DNA from 3 places in the Kutzneria chonburiensis genome. Region 1 is predicted to be linked to each of the others. Evidence: riboswitches for the same ligand, from Rfam matches in the RefSeq annotation. Region 1 holds a riboswitch; each other region holds the start of a gene.
The links. A riboswitch is a leader RNA that binds a small molecule or an ion and turns the genes downstream of it on or off. The one in region 1 is predicted to bind thiamine pyrophosphate.

Region 1 (5,548 bases):
GGGAAGTTGGCGGGAAATAAAGCTGACCGGTTCTTCGATGGAACATCGTTGCCGGTGAGTGGGCGGCTAGCGTCCGTTCCGTTCTTGGTTCGACACGAAACGGAGCACGTCATGACCGCGACGATCGCTGTTCTGATCTATCTGGTGGGTTTTCAGTCGGGACTGCTGGTGACGCTGGCCGCCCGCCTCCGCAAGCTGATGGGAATGGACCGGGACCGGCAGCTGATGGCCCGACTCGAACGCGCGGTGATCGAAGGCCGATAGCACCGTGGGGCGTCCGCCGCAGCGGACGCCCCACGGCTCGGCCCGACCTCAGTTCTCGGAGTCGCGGTGCCGGGCGGCGTAGATGATCACGCCGAACGCGGCGGCGAGGATGAACAGGCCGGCGGCGCCGGCGAAGATCAGGTCGCCGTTGCCCTGATCGGGCTGGGCGGTGACCTGTGGGCTGGGCGAGGCGGCCTGGGCCTGTACGGCGAACAGGACGGCGAGGACGACGGCGGCGGCGCTGGCAGTAACGGTGCGGAAGAACTTCATCACTTCTGATCCCCTTGAACGGCTTCACCACCAACGACGCACGGGAAGGGGAGATCGTTGCCCTCGTCGCGCAGGTCACAACCCGATGGGGTCACATCCTGAGATTCCCCTGTGGACTTCGCGGACGCGGCACGAAGCGAGGTGGGCTCGACGTTAAAGCGTGTGTAAGGCGGACAAGCCGACGAGGAGGGCCCATCATGACCACTGCATTCGCGAACAACTCGGCCGGTTCGGCGCTGCCTACGCCGCCGACCGGCTGGCCGATCGGCTCGTACGACACCTACGAGCAGGCCCAGCGGGCGGTGGACTTCCTGGCCGACCGGGACTTCCCGGTGCAGGACATCACGATCGTCGGCGTCGAGCCGATGCTGGTTGAACGGGTCGCGGGCCGGCTGAGCTGGGGTCGGGTGCTGGGCGCGGCCGCCGCGTCCGGGGCCTGGTTCGGTCTGTTCGTCGGCATCCTGCTGTCGCTGTTCACGGTGAGCGGCGGCTGGTGGGCGATCGCGATCGGCCTGCTGGCCGGTGTTGGCTCGAGCATGATCTTCGCCGCGATCAGCTACGCGTCGACCAGGGGCAAGCGCGACTTCGTGTCGCAGAGCCAGCTGGTGGCCCGCCGCTACGACGTGCTGTGCCAGCCGCGCAACGCGGAGGCGGGCCGGAACCTGCTCTACTCGCTGGGCTGACCGAGCAGCTCCAGCACCCCGTCGATCTCGCCGGCGAGCATCACGTCCAAGGCCGTGATGCCGCCGGCGCTGTGCGTCGAGACCCGGAACACCAGCGTCCGCCAGCGGATGTCGATGTCGGGGTGGTGGTTGTCGTTCTCGGCGATCTCGGCCACGCGGTTCACCGCCTGGATGGCCATCGGGAAGCTGTCCAGTTCCACGGTGCGCATCAGGGCCGAGCCGTCCAGCTGCCACAGGGGCCGCCGGCCGAGTGCTTCGGTGACCTGATCGTCGGTGAGCAGAGCAACCATGCCGTCCATGGTGGTCCCGACCGCGCCGAAATGCAGCGTAAGCTCCGGGTGAGCCACGGGAGTCCGGTGCAGCCGGGCTGAGAGGAGAGCGGGCGAGCTCTCGACCGTAAGCACCTGATCCGGGTCATGCCGGTGTAGGGAGGCAGTACGGGCGACCTCGCGCGACGAGGTCACCTGGAGGAGAACTTGACCGGGACGGCACGGCTGGCCGCGCTGGGGCTGGCGGCGATGACGCTCGCGGGCTGTTCGCTGGTCGGAGGGGGTGAACAGCCCGCGACCGACCACACGGTGACCCTGGTGACCCACGATTCGTGGGCGGTGGACAAGGCGCTGTGGGCGGACTTCCAGAAGACCTCGGGCATCACGGTCAAGGTCAGCATGAACGGTGACGCCGGCGCGCTGACCAACAAGCTGGTGCTGACCAAGGCCAACCCGATCGGCGACCTCGCGTACGGAGTGGACAGCACGTTCGCCTCCCGGGCGCTGAAGGAGGGCGTCTTCGCCCCCTACACCAGCCCGGACGCGAGCAAGGGCCCGCAGCGCTACCAGCTGGACGATTCGCACCGGCTGACCGCGATCGACGTCGGCGACGTCTGCCTGAACGTCGACACGGGCTGGTACGCGCAGCACAACCTGCCGGCGCCGACCGGCTACAACGACCTCGTCGACCCGAAGTACAAGGGGCAGACGGTGGTGGAGGACCCCTCGACCTCGTCACCGGGCCTGGCCTTCCTGCTGGGCACGGTCAAGCAGTTCGGCGCGGACAAGTGGCCGGACTTCTGGACGAAGCTGAAGGCCAATGACGTCAAGGTCGACGCGGGCTGGGACGAGGCCTACACGCAGGACTTCTCGGGCTCGTCGGGCAAGGGCCCGCGCCCGGTCGTGGTGTCCTACGCCTCCTCGCCGGCCGACGAGATCGGCTCTGACGGCAAGCCGCGCACCAAGGCCCTGCTGAGCACCTGCTACCGCCAGGTCGAGTACTCGGGCGTGCTGGCCGGCGCGAAGAACCCGGACGACGCCAAGAAGGTGCTGGACTTCCTGGTCTCGCAGAAGTTCCAGGAGCAGGTGCCGGCCAGCATGTACGTCTACCCGTCGCGCGAGGGCGTTGCCCTGCCGGACGCCTGGAAGACGGCGGCGCCGCTGCCGGACGCGCCGGCGCAGCTGCCGGCCGACCAGGTGGACGCCAACCGGGAGAAGTGGGTCCAGCAGTGCCGAACGCTGCTGCAAGGCTAGTTCTGCCGCTGCTCGCCCTGGTCCCGGTCGGCTTCCTCGGTCTGTTCTTCGCCTGGCCGGTGGTGTCGATCGTCGGCATCGGGCTGGGCGGCAGCGGCGTGACGGACGTCCTGACCAGCGCCGACACCTGGCGGCTGGTGGCGTTCACGCTCGGTCAGGCGGCCGCGGCGACGCTGGTGGCGGTGCTGATGGGCATGCCGCTGGCGTTCGTCCTGGCCCGCTGCAACCTGCCCGGGGTCGGCCTGGTGCGCACGCTGATTCTGGTGCCGTTCGTACTGCCCACGGTCGTGGTCGGCCTGGCTTTCCGGGCGTTGCTGCCGGACGGCGGCGTGCTGTCGATCGTGCTGGCCAACGCGTTTTTCAACGTTGCGGTGGTCGCGCGGACGGTCGGCGGCCTGTGGGCGCATACGGATCGGCGCGCCGAGGAGGCGGCCCGGTCGCTGGGCGCGTCGCGCCGGCGGGCGTTCACCTCGGTCGTGCTGCCGGCGATCGCGCCGGCGGTCGGATCGGCCGCGGCGGTGGTTTTTCTCTTCTGCGCCACCAGCTTTGGCGTGGTGCTGATGCTCGGAGGGGCCCGCTACCGGACGCTGGAGACGGAGATCTACCTCCGCACGGTCGACCTGTTCGACCTGCCCGGCGCGGCGGCGTTGTCGATCTTGCAGGTGGTGGCGGTGATCGCCGTGCTGCTGGTCGGTGCGGCGGCCCGGCGACGCCGTGAGACGGCGTTGAAGCTGCGCGGTCGCTTCGAGACGGCAAGAAGGCCGACCGGCGGCGAATGGATCGTGGTCGGTGCGGCGGCGGCCGTCGTGATCGCCCTGCTGGTGCCGATCGTCGGCCTGATCGCCAAGTCGCTGACCACAATGGACGGTTGGCGCGCGCTCGCCGGCACCGGCGTCGACGGCACGCTCGAAGTCTCGGCCTGGCAGGCGGCGTCGAACTCGGTGAAAGCGGCGACCGACGCCACCATCCTCGCGATGCTGCTCGGCGTGACGGCGGCCGTGGTGCTTTCGCAACTGCGACGGGGCCGTGCCGTGCTGGGCGAGACGCTGGACCTGGCGCTGATGCTGCCGCTGGGCGTCTCGGCGGTGACGGTTGGCTTCGGCTACCTCGTCACGCTCGGCGATCTGCCCTTCGACCTGCGCACATCGCCGCTGCTGGTGCCGTTCGCGCAGGCACTGGTGATCACGCCGTTGATCGTCCGGACGGTGTTGCCGGTGCTGCGGGCGATCGACGAGCGCCTGCGGCAGGCCGCCGGCACGCTCGGCGCCGGGCCGCTGCGCGTGTGGCGTGAGGTCGACCTGGCGCTGGCCTGGCGGTCGCTGATCGCCGCGGCCGGCTTCGGCTATGTGGTCGCGCTGGGCGAGTTCGGCGCGACGAGTTTCCTGGCGCGGCCGGACGCGCCGACGCTGCCGGTGGCGATCGCGCGGCTGATCAGCCGGCCGGGCGAGCTGAACAACGAGATGGCGTACGCGGCCTGTGTGGTGCTGATGCTGGTCACCGTGCTGGCGGTCGTGCTGATCGAGCGGATGACGCCGGCGGTTGGGGAGTTCTGATGGCACTGGAACTACAGGGTTTGTCCATTCGGTACGGCGACTTCGCGGCCGTGTCCGATGTGGACCTGGCCGTGGCCGACGGCGAGGTCGTCGCGCTGCTGGGCCCGTCCGGCTGCGGCAAGTCGACGCTGCTGCGGGCGGTGGCAGGCCTGGAACGACCGGCTGCCGGCGCGATTCGTTGGGATGGCACGGATCTGGCCGGCGTCGCGGTACACCGCCGGGACTTCGGACTGGTGTTCCAGGACGGACAACTGTTCCCGCACAAGGATGTCGCAGCCAACGTGGCGTTCGGCATGCGCATGCACCACGTCGACAAGGGCCAGCAGAAGGCGCGGATCGAGGAGCTGCTGGCGCTGGTCGGGCTCGGCGGCTACGGCCATCGGCGCGTCACCGAGCTGTCCGGCGGCGAGCAGCAACGCGTCGCATTGGCCCGTGCCCTGGCGCCCAAGCCCCGCTTGCTTCTTCTCGACGAACCACTGTCCGCTTTGGACCGTGCGCTGCGCGAGCAGCTCGCCGTCGACCTCGCCGCGCTGCTGCGGGCCACCGGCACCACCGCGCTGGTCGTCACCCACGACCACGACGAGGCGTTCACGCTGGCCGACCGCGTCGCACTGATGCAGGCCGGCCGGATTCGCCAGGTCGGGCCGCCGGACGAGGTGTGGCGGCGGCCGGCCGACGACGTGGTGGCCGGCTTCCTCGGCTGCACCACCTTCGTGCCGGCCGAAGCCGCGGACGACCTGGTGACCAGTCCGCTCGGCGAGATCGCCCTGCCCGGCTCCGGCGACGGCACGGTACTGCTCGGCTTGCGGGCCAACGCTTTGCGTACCGATCCGGCCGGCTTCGTGCGCGGCGAGGTCGTGCAGCGGCTGCACCGCCGTGATCATGCCCGGCTGTTGGTCCAGCTCAGTGGCGACGGCGTGCCGAGCAGCCCGGTGGAGGCGGTGGCGCCGGTGGCCGGCGCACCCGAGCCGGGCGAGTCGATCCGGCTCGCGCTCGACGCCGACGGCATCGCGCTCACCGGCCAGCCGGCTTGAACGCACCGGTGGGCGGGCGCTCATCGCCGGGCCGTCCGTCACCGTGATTCGGATCCCTTCGGTGTCGTAAATTTGGAATGCTTTTCTCCCTGATTTGCGGGTGTGTGTGCCGCCGATCGGTGCGGCCGAAGTCGGCGTGACCGTTTGTCGCGCGTTTTCGACTGGTCGCCGCAGATCTCTACGGCCGTCCTCGGCTGCCGGTAGCGTCCGTATGTCCTTGG
Region 2 (5,548 bases), 510 kb from region 1:
CCCCGGCGATGATCTGCTCGCCGGCCGCCGTCGCCCGCACCAGCGAGGCCCGGCCGTCCTGCGGGTCGGCCTCCCGCATCACGTAGCCGGACTCGACCAGCGCGGCGATGATCCGCGACAGCGTCGGCGGGGCCACCCCCTCGCGGGCGGCCAGGTCGCCCAGCCGCATCGGACCCTTGTAGGCCAGCGTGGCCAGGGCCGAGATCGAGCCCTGGCCGAGGCCGGGCGACCCGCTGCGGCGCAGGATCCGGGACAGCCGGCCGACCGCCAGGTACAGCCGCGTGGTCTCGTCGACCGTAGCCGTCGTCGTCGACATCGCCACGACACTCACTCCTCGGGTAGGTGGTCACCTACCGTTCATGATGACTCAGCGCGCCGGTGAGGACGCCTGAGCCCAGAACCGTTGCGGAATTCTCCCCGCAAGTAGGGCCGAACGGCCCGCTTCCACTGCCCCACGCATCGCCGCCGCCATCCGCTCCGGATCCTGCGCCCGGGTGACGGCCGTGGCCAGCAGGACCGCCGAACAGCCCAGCTCCATGGCCTGCGCGGCGTCCGAGGCGGTGCCGATGCCGGCGTCCAGGATCACCGGCACGCCGGCCCGGGACACGATCAGCTCGATGTTGTGCGGGTTGCGGATGCCGAGACCCGTGCCGATGGGCGAGCCCAGGGGCATCACCGCGGCGCAGCCGACCTCCTCCAGCCGCAGTGCCAGCACGGGGTCGTCGTTGGTGTACGGCATCACGACGAAGCCGTCGTCGACCAACTGCTGGGCGGCGTCGAGCAGCTCGACGGAATCCGGCAGCAGGGTCCGGTCGTCGGCGACGACCTCCAATTTCACCCAGTTGGTCTCCAGGGCCTCCCGGGCCAGTCGGGCCGTGAGCACGGCCTCGGCCGCCGTGCGGCAGCCCGCGGTGTTGGGCAGCGGCTCGATGCCCAAGCGGCGCAACAGGTCCAGCACGCCGGTGCCGCCGGTGGCGTCCATCCGGCGCATGGCCACCGTGGTCAGCTCGGTGCCGGCGGCCAGCAGCGACCGCTCCAGCACGGCCAGATTGGCCGCGCCGCCGGTGCCCATGATCAGCCGCGAGCCGAACTCGCGGTCGGCGATGACCAACGGATCGTCCACTTCAGCCTCCTGCACCGCGGTGAGCACTTCGACCGAGCCGCCTTGCGCCAGTGCCGTGCTGGCCCAGTCGGCCCGTCGCACGACCTCGCCGTCCACCGCCACCGCGATGCCCCTTGGCGGGGCGTCGATGGCGGCGAGCGCGTCGGCCACGGTCGACCCGTCGGCCAGCTCGCGCTCGGTTCCGTTGACCACGACCAGCACTTCAGCCTCCCCGTTGGTGACGGCCAGCAGCCGGCCCGGATCGGCGGCGCGCGCCGGCTCCGGTGGTTCACGGCCGGCCAGCAGGTCGACCACCGCCTCGGCGGTGATCGGGGCGAGCAGGATGCCGTTGCGGTGGTGGCCGGTCGCGGCCAGCACGCCCGGCTCCAGCCACCCCAGCAGCGGCAGGTTGTCCGGGCTGCCCGGCCGCAGCCCGGCCGCGCATTCCAGCACCGCGTACTCGCCGATGCCCGGCAGCACCCGTTCGGCGTCGCGCAGCAGGTCCCGCACGCCGCCGACCGTCACCTCGGTGTCGAAGCCCGCCTCGTACTGGGTGGCCCCCAACACCAGGCCGCGGCCGTCCCTCGGCACGAGGTAGACCTGCCGGCCCTCGACCAGCGCGCGGACGGTTCGTTTCGGCGGATCCAGGGCCCCGTCACGGGCTTTCAGCCGCAGGACCTCGCCCTTGACCGGCCTGATGACCTTGGCCAGGCCTTCGTACAGGCCGCCGCTCCAGGCGCCGGCGGCCAACACCACGGCGTCGCATTCCACCGTGGATCCGTTGGCCAGCAGCACTTCGCCGGCGCTGACCTTGGTCGCGGCGACGGCGACCGGCCGCATGCCGGCGTCCACCGCCGCCTTGCGCAGCGAGGACAGCAGCACCCTGTTGTCCACGGCCAGGTCCCCGGGCACCAACAGTCCATTTCGGACGGACGTGCCCAGCGACGGCTCCAGTCGCCTTGCTTCCCGCGCGGTCACTCTTTCCACCGCACGGCCCAGTCTGGCGAGAAAATCCGCCACGCCGTCAAGTTCCGCCCGATCGGCCGCGTCCACCGCGACGACCAGGGTCCCCTCTCGGCGTAGTCCACCATCTTTTCCAGCCTGGCAGCGAATTCCGGCCAGCGGTCCAGCGACGCGCTGCCCAGGGCCAGCACGTGTTCCTCGCCCGGCCACGCCTCGGTGACCGGCGCGAGCATGCCGCCCGCCACCCAGGACGCGCCCGACCCCGGCGCGGCATCGATGAGCTGCACCTGGTGGCCCGCCTCGGAAGCGGCCCAGGCGACCGACAATCCGACGACTCCACCACCGACAACGGCGACCTTCATGACACATCACGCTCCCTGCGCCGGCATGACCCGGATCAGGTTCGACGGTCGGAGCTGGCAAGCTCCCTCTCAGCCCGGTACTTCCAGGCTCCCGTGCGGACCAATGGGCTCTACCGTAGCACCCGTGCCAGCACTGGATGGAGATCAGATCAGGAAGCGGCTCGCCGACGCACGGCTCTACCTGTGCACCGACGCCCGCACCGGTACCAACGACCTCGCCGAGTTCGTCGACGCCGCACTTGCCGGCGGCGTGGACATCGTGCAGTTGCGGGACAAGGGCATGGAGGCGCGGCACGAGCTCGCCGCCCTCGAGGTCATCGCCGAGGCCTGCGCCCGCCACGGGGCGCTGCTGTCGGTCAACGACCGGGCCGACATCGCCGTCGCCGCCGGGGCCGATGTGCTGCATCTGGGACAGGACGACCTGCCCGTGCCGCTGGCCCGCCGCATCGCCGGCGACGACATCGTCATCGGCCGGTCCACCCACGACTTCGCCCAGGCCGACGCCGCCGCCGCGGAGCCGGCCGTGGACTACTTCTGCACCGGGCCGTGTTGGCCCACCCCGACCAAGCCCGGCCGCCCGGCCCCTGGTCTGGATCTCGTGCGCCACGTGACGTCTTCGCGGCCCTGGTTCGCCATCGGCGGCATCGACCTGGCCCGCCTGGACGACGTCCTGGCCGCCGGCGCCCGCCGCGTCGTGGTCGTCCGGGCCATCACCGCCGCCGAGGACCCCCGCGCCGCCGCCGAGGCATTGAAGGCTCGCCTGGTGTGAGACCCCCACCTGAGTGGCTCATTTGAGGACCCCCACCTGAGTGGCTCATTTGGCCTCTGGAGCCAAATGAGCCACTCAGGTAGAGCAAAAGACGCCCCGGCGGCCGGCGTGCAGGGAGGGGTGCCGGCCGCCGGGGCGGAGGTGGGCTTGCAGGGGAGCCCACCGGGGAATCAGCTCGTCACGAGCCGTAGTCCATAGGTGTTCAGCGCCGGGGCCACCGGGCTGAAGTACGTGGTGCCGCCGTGGGTGCAGTCGCCGGAGCCGCCGGAGGTGACGCCCTGGGCCTGGCCGCCGCTGATCCACGCGCCGCCGGAGTCGCCGGGCTCGGCGCAGACGTTGGTCTTGGTCAGGCCGGTGACCGTGCCCTGCTGGTAGACGACGGTCTGGTTCTTGGCCTGGATGGTGCCGCAGTGCCAGCCGGTGGTGGAGCCGGAGCGGCAGACCGTCGCGCCGACGGCCGCTTCGGCCGCGCCTTTGACCGCGACGGAACCGCTGGCGCCGGCCACCGTGCCGGCCAGCGTCCACTGCCCGCTGGTCACGTCGACCTTGCCGTAGTCGCCGCCGGAGCCGAAGTGCGAGCCGTTGATCCGACCGAGTGAAACCTGGTTGTACCCGAATGCACTACCGCCGCCGGCCGTGCAGTGCCCGGCGGTGACGAAGTGCTTGCCGCCGGCGGCGTCGGTCGCGCTGAATCCGACCGAGCACCGGAAGTTCGAGCCGTACCACGCGTCGCCGCCGCGAACGGCGTACAGCGGCCTCGGCCGCTCCGCCACGATCTCCGTCCGCGCGGCCGTTCCCGCAGTCCGGACGAACGCCTCGGTGGCCGGCGAATGGTCGAGAACCTGGACCACGACCTGGTCGGTCGGCAGGTCGACGTACCAGCCGACGACTCCCGTCGGCACCGGCACCTGACGAAGTCCGTCCGCGACGGCCGCCAGCTGTGCGTCCGTTCGGGTGACGACCCTTGCCTCAACACCCGCCGCGCGCACGCGCGTCACAAATGTGACGTCAGTCACTGCCACCACGGCCTGGCCGGACGCCGCGTCGAACCAGGAGCCGCCGAAGATCGGCCCGAGGACTGTGCGCAGGGTTGCGACCTGGGCATCGGCGCGATCCTGCCGGGCGAACCTGGCCATCGCCCGGGCGGGTGACAACCCCAGATCGCGGCTCAGCGCGGTCGCTACATCGGGTGATATGACCACACCATTCGTGGACGTATCGACAGAGACGGGCGCAGAGGCTGCCGCTGCCGGTACGCTGACAGTAGCGGCGAGGCCAATGAACAACAGGGCAGCGCCGGTGAGCCGAGCCGCAGCAGTGCGGTTCATCAGACGTCTCCCTCATCTTCGGATGCGGGGACTCGGGAGTGGCGGTTGCAGGGACCCCTTCCCGAGCCTTTCAGGGGGACGGGCGGTGGGGCGGCGGCAGGGGTCGCCCCACCTTCCCCCATCTCTGACTCTTCGAGTCGCATGGGTCGTCGCTGCCACAGCCGCCAAATTCGCCTCCCCCAGAAGACATCCGATCCGTTGGGCACGCCGCCGAATGTCCTTCGGCGGAGAGTCCGATCGGGCGCAAAGCGTGTCACATGATCCGACCGCGTGGGTACGACGCGTAGCGGTTAACACTTGACGTTTAAGTAACGTCGCGCATAAATGCTGTTCCATACCGCCGGGCGCGTTCCGTTGCCCGTCCGGACGCCCTCCTGACCGTTCGGCTTATCGGCGGCGGTCGAACTACCCGAAAAGGCGGCAGCCCGCTTGGCCCCTGGCGAGCCGGGCTCCGAGGAGCTAGTCAGTTCGCCCCGGGCGGCGGGTTGCCGCTGGTGCCCGTCGGCTGCTGCCCGGTCGTCGTCGTGGTGGTGGTCGACGTGCTCGTCGAGGTGGACGTGCTGGTCGAGGTCGACGACGGCGGCGTGCTGGAGGTGGTCGTCGGGGTGGTGGTCGACGTGGGCGTCTGTGACGTGCTGGTCGGCGTGGTGCTGGACGGAGGCGGAGTGCTGCCCTGCCCCGGCTGCCCGAACAAGGCGCCGACGGTGGTGCGCTGGCCGTTGCCGGAGGTGGCGTGGCCGTCGAGCAGCTCGACGCCGGTCAACACGCCCATGCCGAGCAGGAAGGCAGCGGCGACGGCGCCGGCCAACATGGGCCAGCGGCGCTTGACCGGCTCCTCGGGCGGCGGCGCGACGGTGAGCCGAACCGTCTCGGCGTCGTGGGACGCGCCGACGGGAGGCTCCTCGGTCTTGATCCGGGCGGTGACCCGGGTACGAGCGGCGTGGATGGAACGCTCGTACATGGCCGTGCCCACGGTGCCGACGATGCTGGCCAGCCCGGCGCCGGCAACCGTGCCGGCGACCCC
Region 3 (5,548 bases), 500 kb from region 1:
ATCTCCGTCGGCCCCGGCTCGGGTCGCTCGACCTCGACCACCTTGAGCACGTCGGTCCCGCCGAGCTCGGTCTGGCGCACGACTCGCATCTCGATCTGTCCCTTCCCATCGGTTGACTGCTCAGTCATCCTGGGGGAGCTGGTACACAACCGCTAGTACGCACTAATTTGTAAAGTAGGTACCTGATGGATACCGCTTGGGACCCGTATCTTCTCGCCTGCCCGTGCCGAGACGTGCTGGACCTCGTGGCCAACAAATGGACCGCGCTGATGATCGGCAAGCTGGCCCAGCGGCCGCACCGGTTCGGCGAGCTGCGCCGCGAGGTGGCCGGTATCACGCCCAAGGTGCTCACCCAGAACCTGCGCAGCCTGGAGCGGGACGGCCTGATCAGCCGCAAGGTCTACCCGACGACGCCGCCGAGCGTCGAGTACGCGCTGACCCCGCTGGGCGAGAGCATCAGCGGCTACCTCATCGCCCTGAACAACTGGACCGCCGCCAACTTCAACGAGATCAAACGCTCCCGCGCCGCCTACGACGCCGCCCAGCAGACCGCGCCCCAGCCCGTCGGCTAACGGCAGCCTTTGACGCTTGGAAGGGGGCCTTCCTGCACTCGGAGTGTAGGAAGGCCCCCTTCCAACACTCAGAACTGCGCCTCGGAGAGGCGCCAGAAGTTGGAGACGGGGCCGGTGCCGTGGCCGAGGGGGTAGGCGTTGCGCACCGCCTGCACGATGAAGCGCTTGCCGAACTCGACCGCCGCCGGCATGGTCGCGCCCTTGGCCAGCGCCGAGGTGATCGACGAGGCCAGCGTGTCGCCGCTGCCGTGCGTGTGCTGGACGTCGAAACGCGGCCCCGGCAGCTCGATCACCGCCACGCCGTCGTACAGGATGTCCACGCACTCCGGGTCTTCACGCAGGTGCCCGGCCTTGATCAGCACCCACTGCGGTCCGAAGTCGAACATGGCCTTGGCCGCGTCGAGCATCTGGTCCCGGCGCCGGACGTCGATGCCGGTCAGCAGCCGCACCTCGTCCAGGTTGGGCGTGACCAGCGACGCCCGCCGGAACAGCAGACTCTTCAAGCCGGCCAACGCGTTGTCGGCCAGCAGCTGGTCGCCGTGCATGGACGCGGACACCGGGTCGACGACGAACGGGATCTTGTGGTCCCGGCCGATGCCGACCTTGTCGATCGTCGCCGCGATGGCCTCGATGATCGGCGCCGACGCCAGCATGCCGGTTTTCGCCGCCGTCACGCCGATGTCGGTCACCACCGCCTCGATCTGCGCGGCCACCACCTCGGGCGGGATCTCGTGGAAACCCGAGACCCCGACCGAGTTCTGCACGGTGACCGCGGTGACCGCGGTGGTGGCGTGCACGCCGCAGGCGAAGAACGTCCGGCAGTCGGCATGCACGCCCGCGCCACCGCCGGAATCCGTGCCGGCGATGGTCAATGCCCGAGGGGAGTAGCCCCCATTTACCCCTCCACTACAGGTAGGTACACCTGCTTGCCGTGCGCCTGGAACTCCGCGGACATCTCGGCCATGCCGGCCTCGATGGCGTCCACTGAGGACAGGTTGTGCTCCTCAGCGTACTTGCGGACGTCCTGGGTGATGCGCATCGAGCAGAACTTCGGCCCGCACATGGAGCAGAAGTGCGCGGTCTTGGCCGGCTCGGCCGGCAGCGTCTCGTCGTGGAAGGACCGCGCGGTGTCGGGGTCGAGCGACAGGTTGAACTGGTCGGTCCAGCGGAACTCGAAGCGGGCCTTGGACAGCGCGTCGTCCCGCTCCTGCGCCTTGGGGTGTCCCTTGGCCAGGTCGGCCGAGTGGGCGGCGATCTTGTACGTGATCACGCCGACCTTGACGTCGTCCCGGTTGGGCAGGCCGAGGTGCTCCTTGGGCGTGACGTAGCAGAGCATCGCGGTCCCGGCCCAGGCGATCTGCGCGGCGCCGATGGCCGAGGTGATGTGGTCGTAGGCCGGCGCGATGTCGGTGGCCAGCGGGCCGAGCGTGTAGAACGGCGCCTCGCCGCACAGCTCTTCCTCCAGCCGCACGTTCTCCACGATCTTGTGCATCGGCACGTGGCCGGGGCCCTCGATCATGACCTGCACGTCCTTGGCCCGCGCGATGTGCGTGAGCTCGCCGAGGGTGCGCAGCTCGGCGAACTGGGCGGCGTCGTTGGCGTCGGCGATGGACCCGGGCCGCAGCCCGTCGCCGAGCGAGAAGGTGACGTCGTACTCCCGCAGGATGTCGCAGAGTTCCTCGAAATGCGTGTACAGGAAGGATTCCGTGTGGTGCGCCAGGCACCAGGCGGCCATGATCGAGCCGCCGCGGGACACGATGCCGGTGACGCGCTTGGCCGTCAGCGGCACGTAGCGCAGCAGCACGCCGGCGTGCACGGTCATGTAGTCGACGCCCTGCTCGCACTGCTCGATCACGGTGTCCCGGTAGATCTCCCAGTTCAGCTTGGTCGGGTCACCGCCGACCTTCTCCAGCGCCTGGTACATCGGCACGGTGCCGATCGGGACCGGCGAGTTGCGCAGGATCCACTCCCGCGTCTCGTGGATCCGCTTGCCGGTGGACAGATCCATGATGGTGTCGGCGCCCCAGCGGGCGGCCCACACCATCTTGTCCACCTCCTCCTCGATGGACGAGGAGACGGCCGAGTTGCCCATATTGGCGTTGATCTTGACGAGGAACTTCTTGCCGATGATGGCCGGCTCGGACTCGGGATGCTTGCGGTTGACCGGAATCACCGCCCGGCCGATGGCCACCTCGCTGCGCACGAACTCGGGGTCGACCCCCTCGCGGGCCGCGCAGAAGGCCATCTCCTTGGTGATGATGCCGGCCTTGGCGTAGGCCAGCTGCGTCACCGCGCCGTTGACGGGCTGCCGTTCGGCCACCCAGGATTCGCGCAACTTCGACAGTCCACTTTGGACGTCGACCACCGCCGTGTCGTCGGTGTAGGGGCCGGAGGTGTCGTACAGGTCAAGGTGTTCGCCATTGGTGAGTTCGACCCTACGCATCGGGATCCGGACACCGTCCGGACCGTCGACGTAGACCTTGTGTGAACCCTGGATCGGACCCGTGGTCACGGTGGGCCGGACCCGGTCGTCAAGAGACGTCATGGCGATTCCTCCCTACGCTGGCATTACCCAGTCAGGTTCAGGCGGTCGGCGGCGCCGGATCTGGAGATGACCCAGCCGCCCTCTCAGCCCGCTGTGGTGCGAGCTCCCGCGGTGTTCAGTTGTCGGCTCCCCGACGCTAGCGAATGCCGGCGGTTCCTGCCAGCCTCGGTCGCGTACCTTGTGCCGGTGGCAGACGATCAACCGTTTCCACCCGGCGCTCGACGGGCGGTCCGACCGACGGCGGTCATCGACTGCCCGGCCTGCGGCGAACTGGCCGGCCGCGGCTATCCGACGTGCCTGGTGTGCGCGGAGCTGGTCGACCAGTTCTGGACCCTGGACTGGCGGCCGCTGGTCGAGGTGTCCGGCATCCCGGAGCTGGAGCTGGCCGAGCTGGTGCTGCTGGAGGACGTCGGCAAGCTGCCGTGGACCTGCACCGACGTGGCCATGACGCTGCTGCGCTGCCAGACCTGCGGGGCCGAGCTGGGCACCGGCGACCTGCCTTGTATGCGCTGCCGGGTGGCCGACGAGAACCGTTGGGCCTGGGACCACATGGGCTACCCGGAGCGGATGACCGGCAACGAGCACGCCATGCGGGTGGCCCGGATGGTGCTGCGGGCCCCGCACCGCCAGCGGGAGACGATCGTCCAGGGCTGGCGGCTGACCATGCCGTTCCTGCTGCTCGGTGAGCTGCCGACGACCTCGCAGGCGCAGCGGATCCGGGCCCACGTGCTGGCCGAGCGCTACGACGAGCTGGTGCGGGCCCGCTCGCTGACCGACCTGGCCGGGCTGCCCAGCGTGCCGTGGCGGCGCGAGGCCTGAGTTCTGTACTTGCGGGTCCATTTTTGTCTTCCTAAGTTCGATGACATGCGAACAATCCACATCGAACGGCACGGCGGCCCGGAGGTCATGGCCTGGACCGAGCTCCCGGATCCGACGCCCGGACCAGGGCAAACGGTGGTGCGGCCGACGGCGATCGGCGTGAACTACATGGACATCGGCGCCCGGGAAACCGGCATGGGCGGCTGGGGCGCGCCGGTCACGTTGGGCGTGGAGGGCGCGGGCCGGGTGGTGGCCGTCGGCGACGGTGTCGAGCTGGCCGTCGGTGACCGGGTGGCCTGGTTCTACGTGCCGGGCAGCTACGCGGAGCTGGTCCTCGCGCCGGCATCGTCGCTGGTCAAGCTGCCCGACGACATCGAGGACGAGACCGCGGCGGCGGTGATGATGCAGGGGCTGACCGCCAACCACTTCACCACCGAGACGTACGCGATCAAGCCGGGCGACACGGCGGTCGTGCACGCGGCGGCCGGCGGTGTCGGATCGATGCTGACCCAGATGATCAGGGCCCGTGGCGGTACCTCGATCGGCCTGGTGTCCCGGCCGGAAAAGATCTCCGCGGCCCGTACGGACCACGTGTTGGTGTCCAGCGGTGGCGGCTTCGAGGACCGGATCCGTGAGCTGACCGGAGGCGAAGGGGCGCACGTGGTCTACGACGGCGGTGGCGCGCCGACGTTCCGCTCCTCGCAGCTGTCGCTGCGCCGCCACGGCGTGCACGTCTACTACGGGCCGTTCATGGGCGTGCCGACGCTGACGCCGATGGACCTGCCCAACAGCATCCTGCTGTCGTACGCCGCGGTGGCCGACCACGTGCCGACGCGGGAGGCGCTGATCCGGCGCAGCAACGAGGTGTTCGACCTGGTCCGCAACGGGCAGGTCAGCGTGCACATCGGCGGCCGCTACGCGCTCAGGGACGCCGCCAAGGCCCACGCCGACCTGGAATCCCGTGCCACCACGGGAAAACTGCTGCTAGTGCCGTAGGTACGACTCCACGGCGTCGGTGATGCTGGCCAGGGCGTCGAGCCGCGCGTACTCGGCGGCCAGCCGCTCGGCGTTGCCCCGATAGGTCGGGTCGGACAGCACGATCCGCACGGCCTGCTTGATGTCGTCCTCGGACGGCTTGTCCGTGGCCAGGTACAGCGCCGCGCCGGTGGCGGCGGCCCGGGTGTTGCTCTCCAGCTGGTCGGCCGACCGGCCGGTCAGCACCAGCGGCTTGGCCTGCCGCAAAGCCCGCTGCACGGTGTCGAAGGTGCCGTCGCTGATCACCACGTCGCCGTCGATCCGGGTCGACGGCAGCGCACCGACGAAACGCACGTGCGAGGGCGTGTCGCTGCGCCGGTAGCTCAGTTCCTCCACGGACAGCTGGAGAAACCGGTCGGCCGCGAGAATCGGCGCGTCCAGCACGAACGGCAGCGGATCGTGCGTGACACCGACCGACCGCATGGCCTCGACGAACTCCTCCTGCACGCCGCCGAGCGCATCCCGCACGTACTCGTAGGCGCGGCGGTTGCGCTCCCGTCCGGCGGCCGTGCGGTCCGGCGGCAGGCCGAGGCCGGCCGGCGCGGTGTCGATGCTGCTCAGCGAGAACGGCTCGGTG

Region 2: another riboswitch for thiamine pyrophosphate. It lies ahead of thiO (glycine oxidase ThiO); the one in region 1 lies ahead of M3Q35_RS39125 (thiamine ABC transporter substrate-binding protein).
Region 3: another riboswitch for thiamine pyrophosphate. It lies ahead of thiC (phosphomethylpyrimidine synthase ThiC); the one in region 1 lies ahead of M3Q35_RS39125 (thiamine ABC transporter substrate-binding protein).

The regions. Positions count from the first base shown of each region.
Region 1 covers NZ_CP097263.1:8,381,207-8,386,754, forward strand. The annotation lists gene M3Q35_RS39105 (hypothetical protein) at 112-264, shown strand; gene M3Q35_RS39110 (hypothetical protein) at 313-534, opposite strand; gene M3Q35_RS39115 (YflT domain-containing protein) at 732-1,217, shown strand; gene M3Q35_RS39120 (4a-hydroxytetrahydrobiopterin dehydratase) at 1,202-1,507, opposite strand; TPP riboswitch at 1,553-1,665, shown strand; gene M3Q35_RS39125 (thiamine ABC transporter substrate-binding protein) at 1,736-2,740, shown strand; gene M3Q35_RS39130 (ABC transporter permease) at 2,716-4,293, shown strand; gene M3Q35_RS39135 (ABC transporter ATP-binding protein) at 4,293-5,327, shown strand.
Region 2 covers NZ_CP097263.1:7,875,784-7,881,331, reverse strand. The annotation lists gene M3Q35_RS36470 (MarR family winged helix-turn-helix transcriptional regulator) at 1-316, opposite strand, end outside; gene thiG (thiazole synthase) at 368-1,123, opposite strand; partial or broken gene thiS (sulfur carrier protein ThiS) at 1,145-1,315, opposite strand; partial or broken gene thiO (glycine oxidase ThiO) at 1,352-2,427, opposite strand; TPP riboswitch at 2,423-2,532, opposite strand; gene thiE (thiamine phosphate synthase) at 2,552-3,196, shown strand; gene M3Q35_RS36445 (S1 family peptidase) at 3,367-4,332, opposite strand; gene M3Q35_RS36440 (hypothetical protein) at 4,988-5,548, opposite strand, start outside.
Region 3 covers NZ_CP097263.1:7,882,280-7,887,827, forward strand. The annotation lists gene M3Q35_RS36475 (NADP-dependent oxidoreductase) at 1-89, opposite strand, end outside; gene M3Q35_RS36480 (winged helix-turn-helix transcriptional regulator) at 186-572, shown strand; gene thiD (bifunctional hydroxymethylpyrimidine kinase/phosphomethylpyrimidine kinase) at 641-1,444, opposite strand; gene thiC (phosphomethylpyrimidine synthase ThiC) at 1,468-3,117, opposite strand; TPP riboswitch at 3,110-3,237, opposite strand; gene M3Q35_RS36495 (hypothetical protein) at 3,304-3,936, shown strand; gene M3Q35_RS36500 (quinone oxidoreductase family protein) at 3,982-4,932, shown strand; gene M3Q35_RS36505 (glycosyltransferase) at 4,921-5,548, opposite strand, start outside.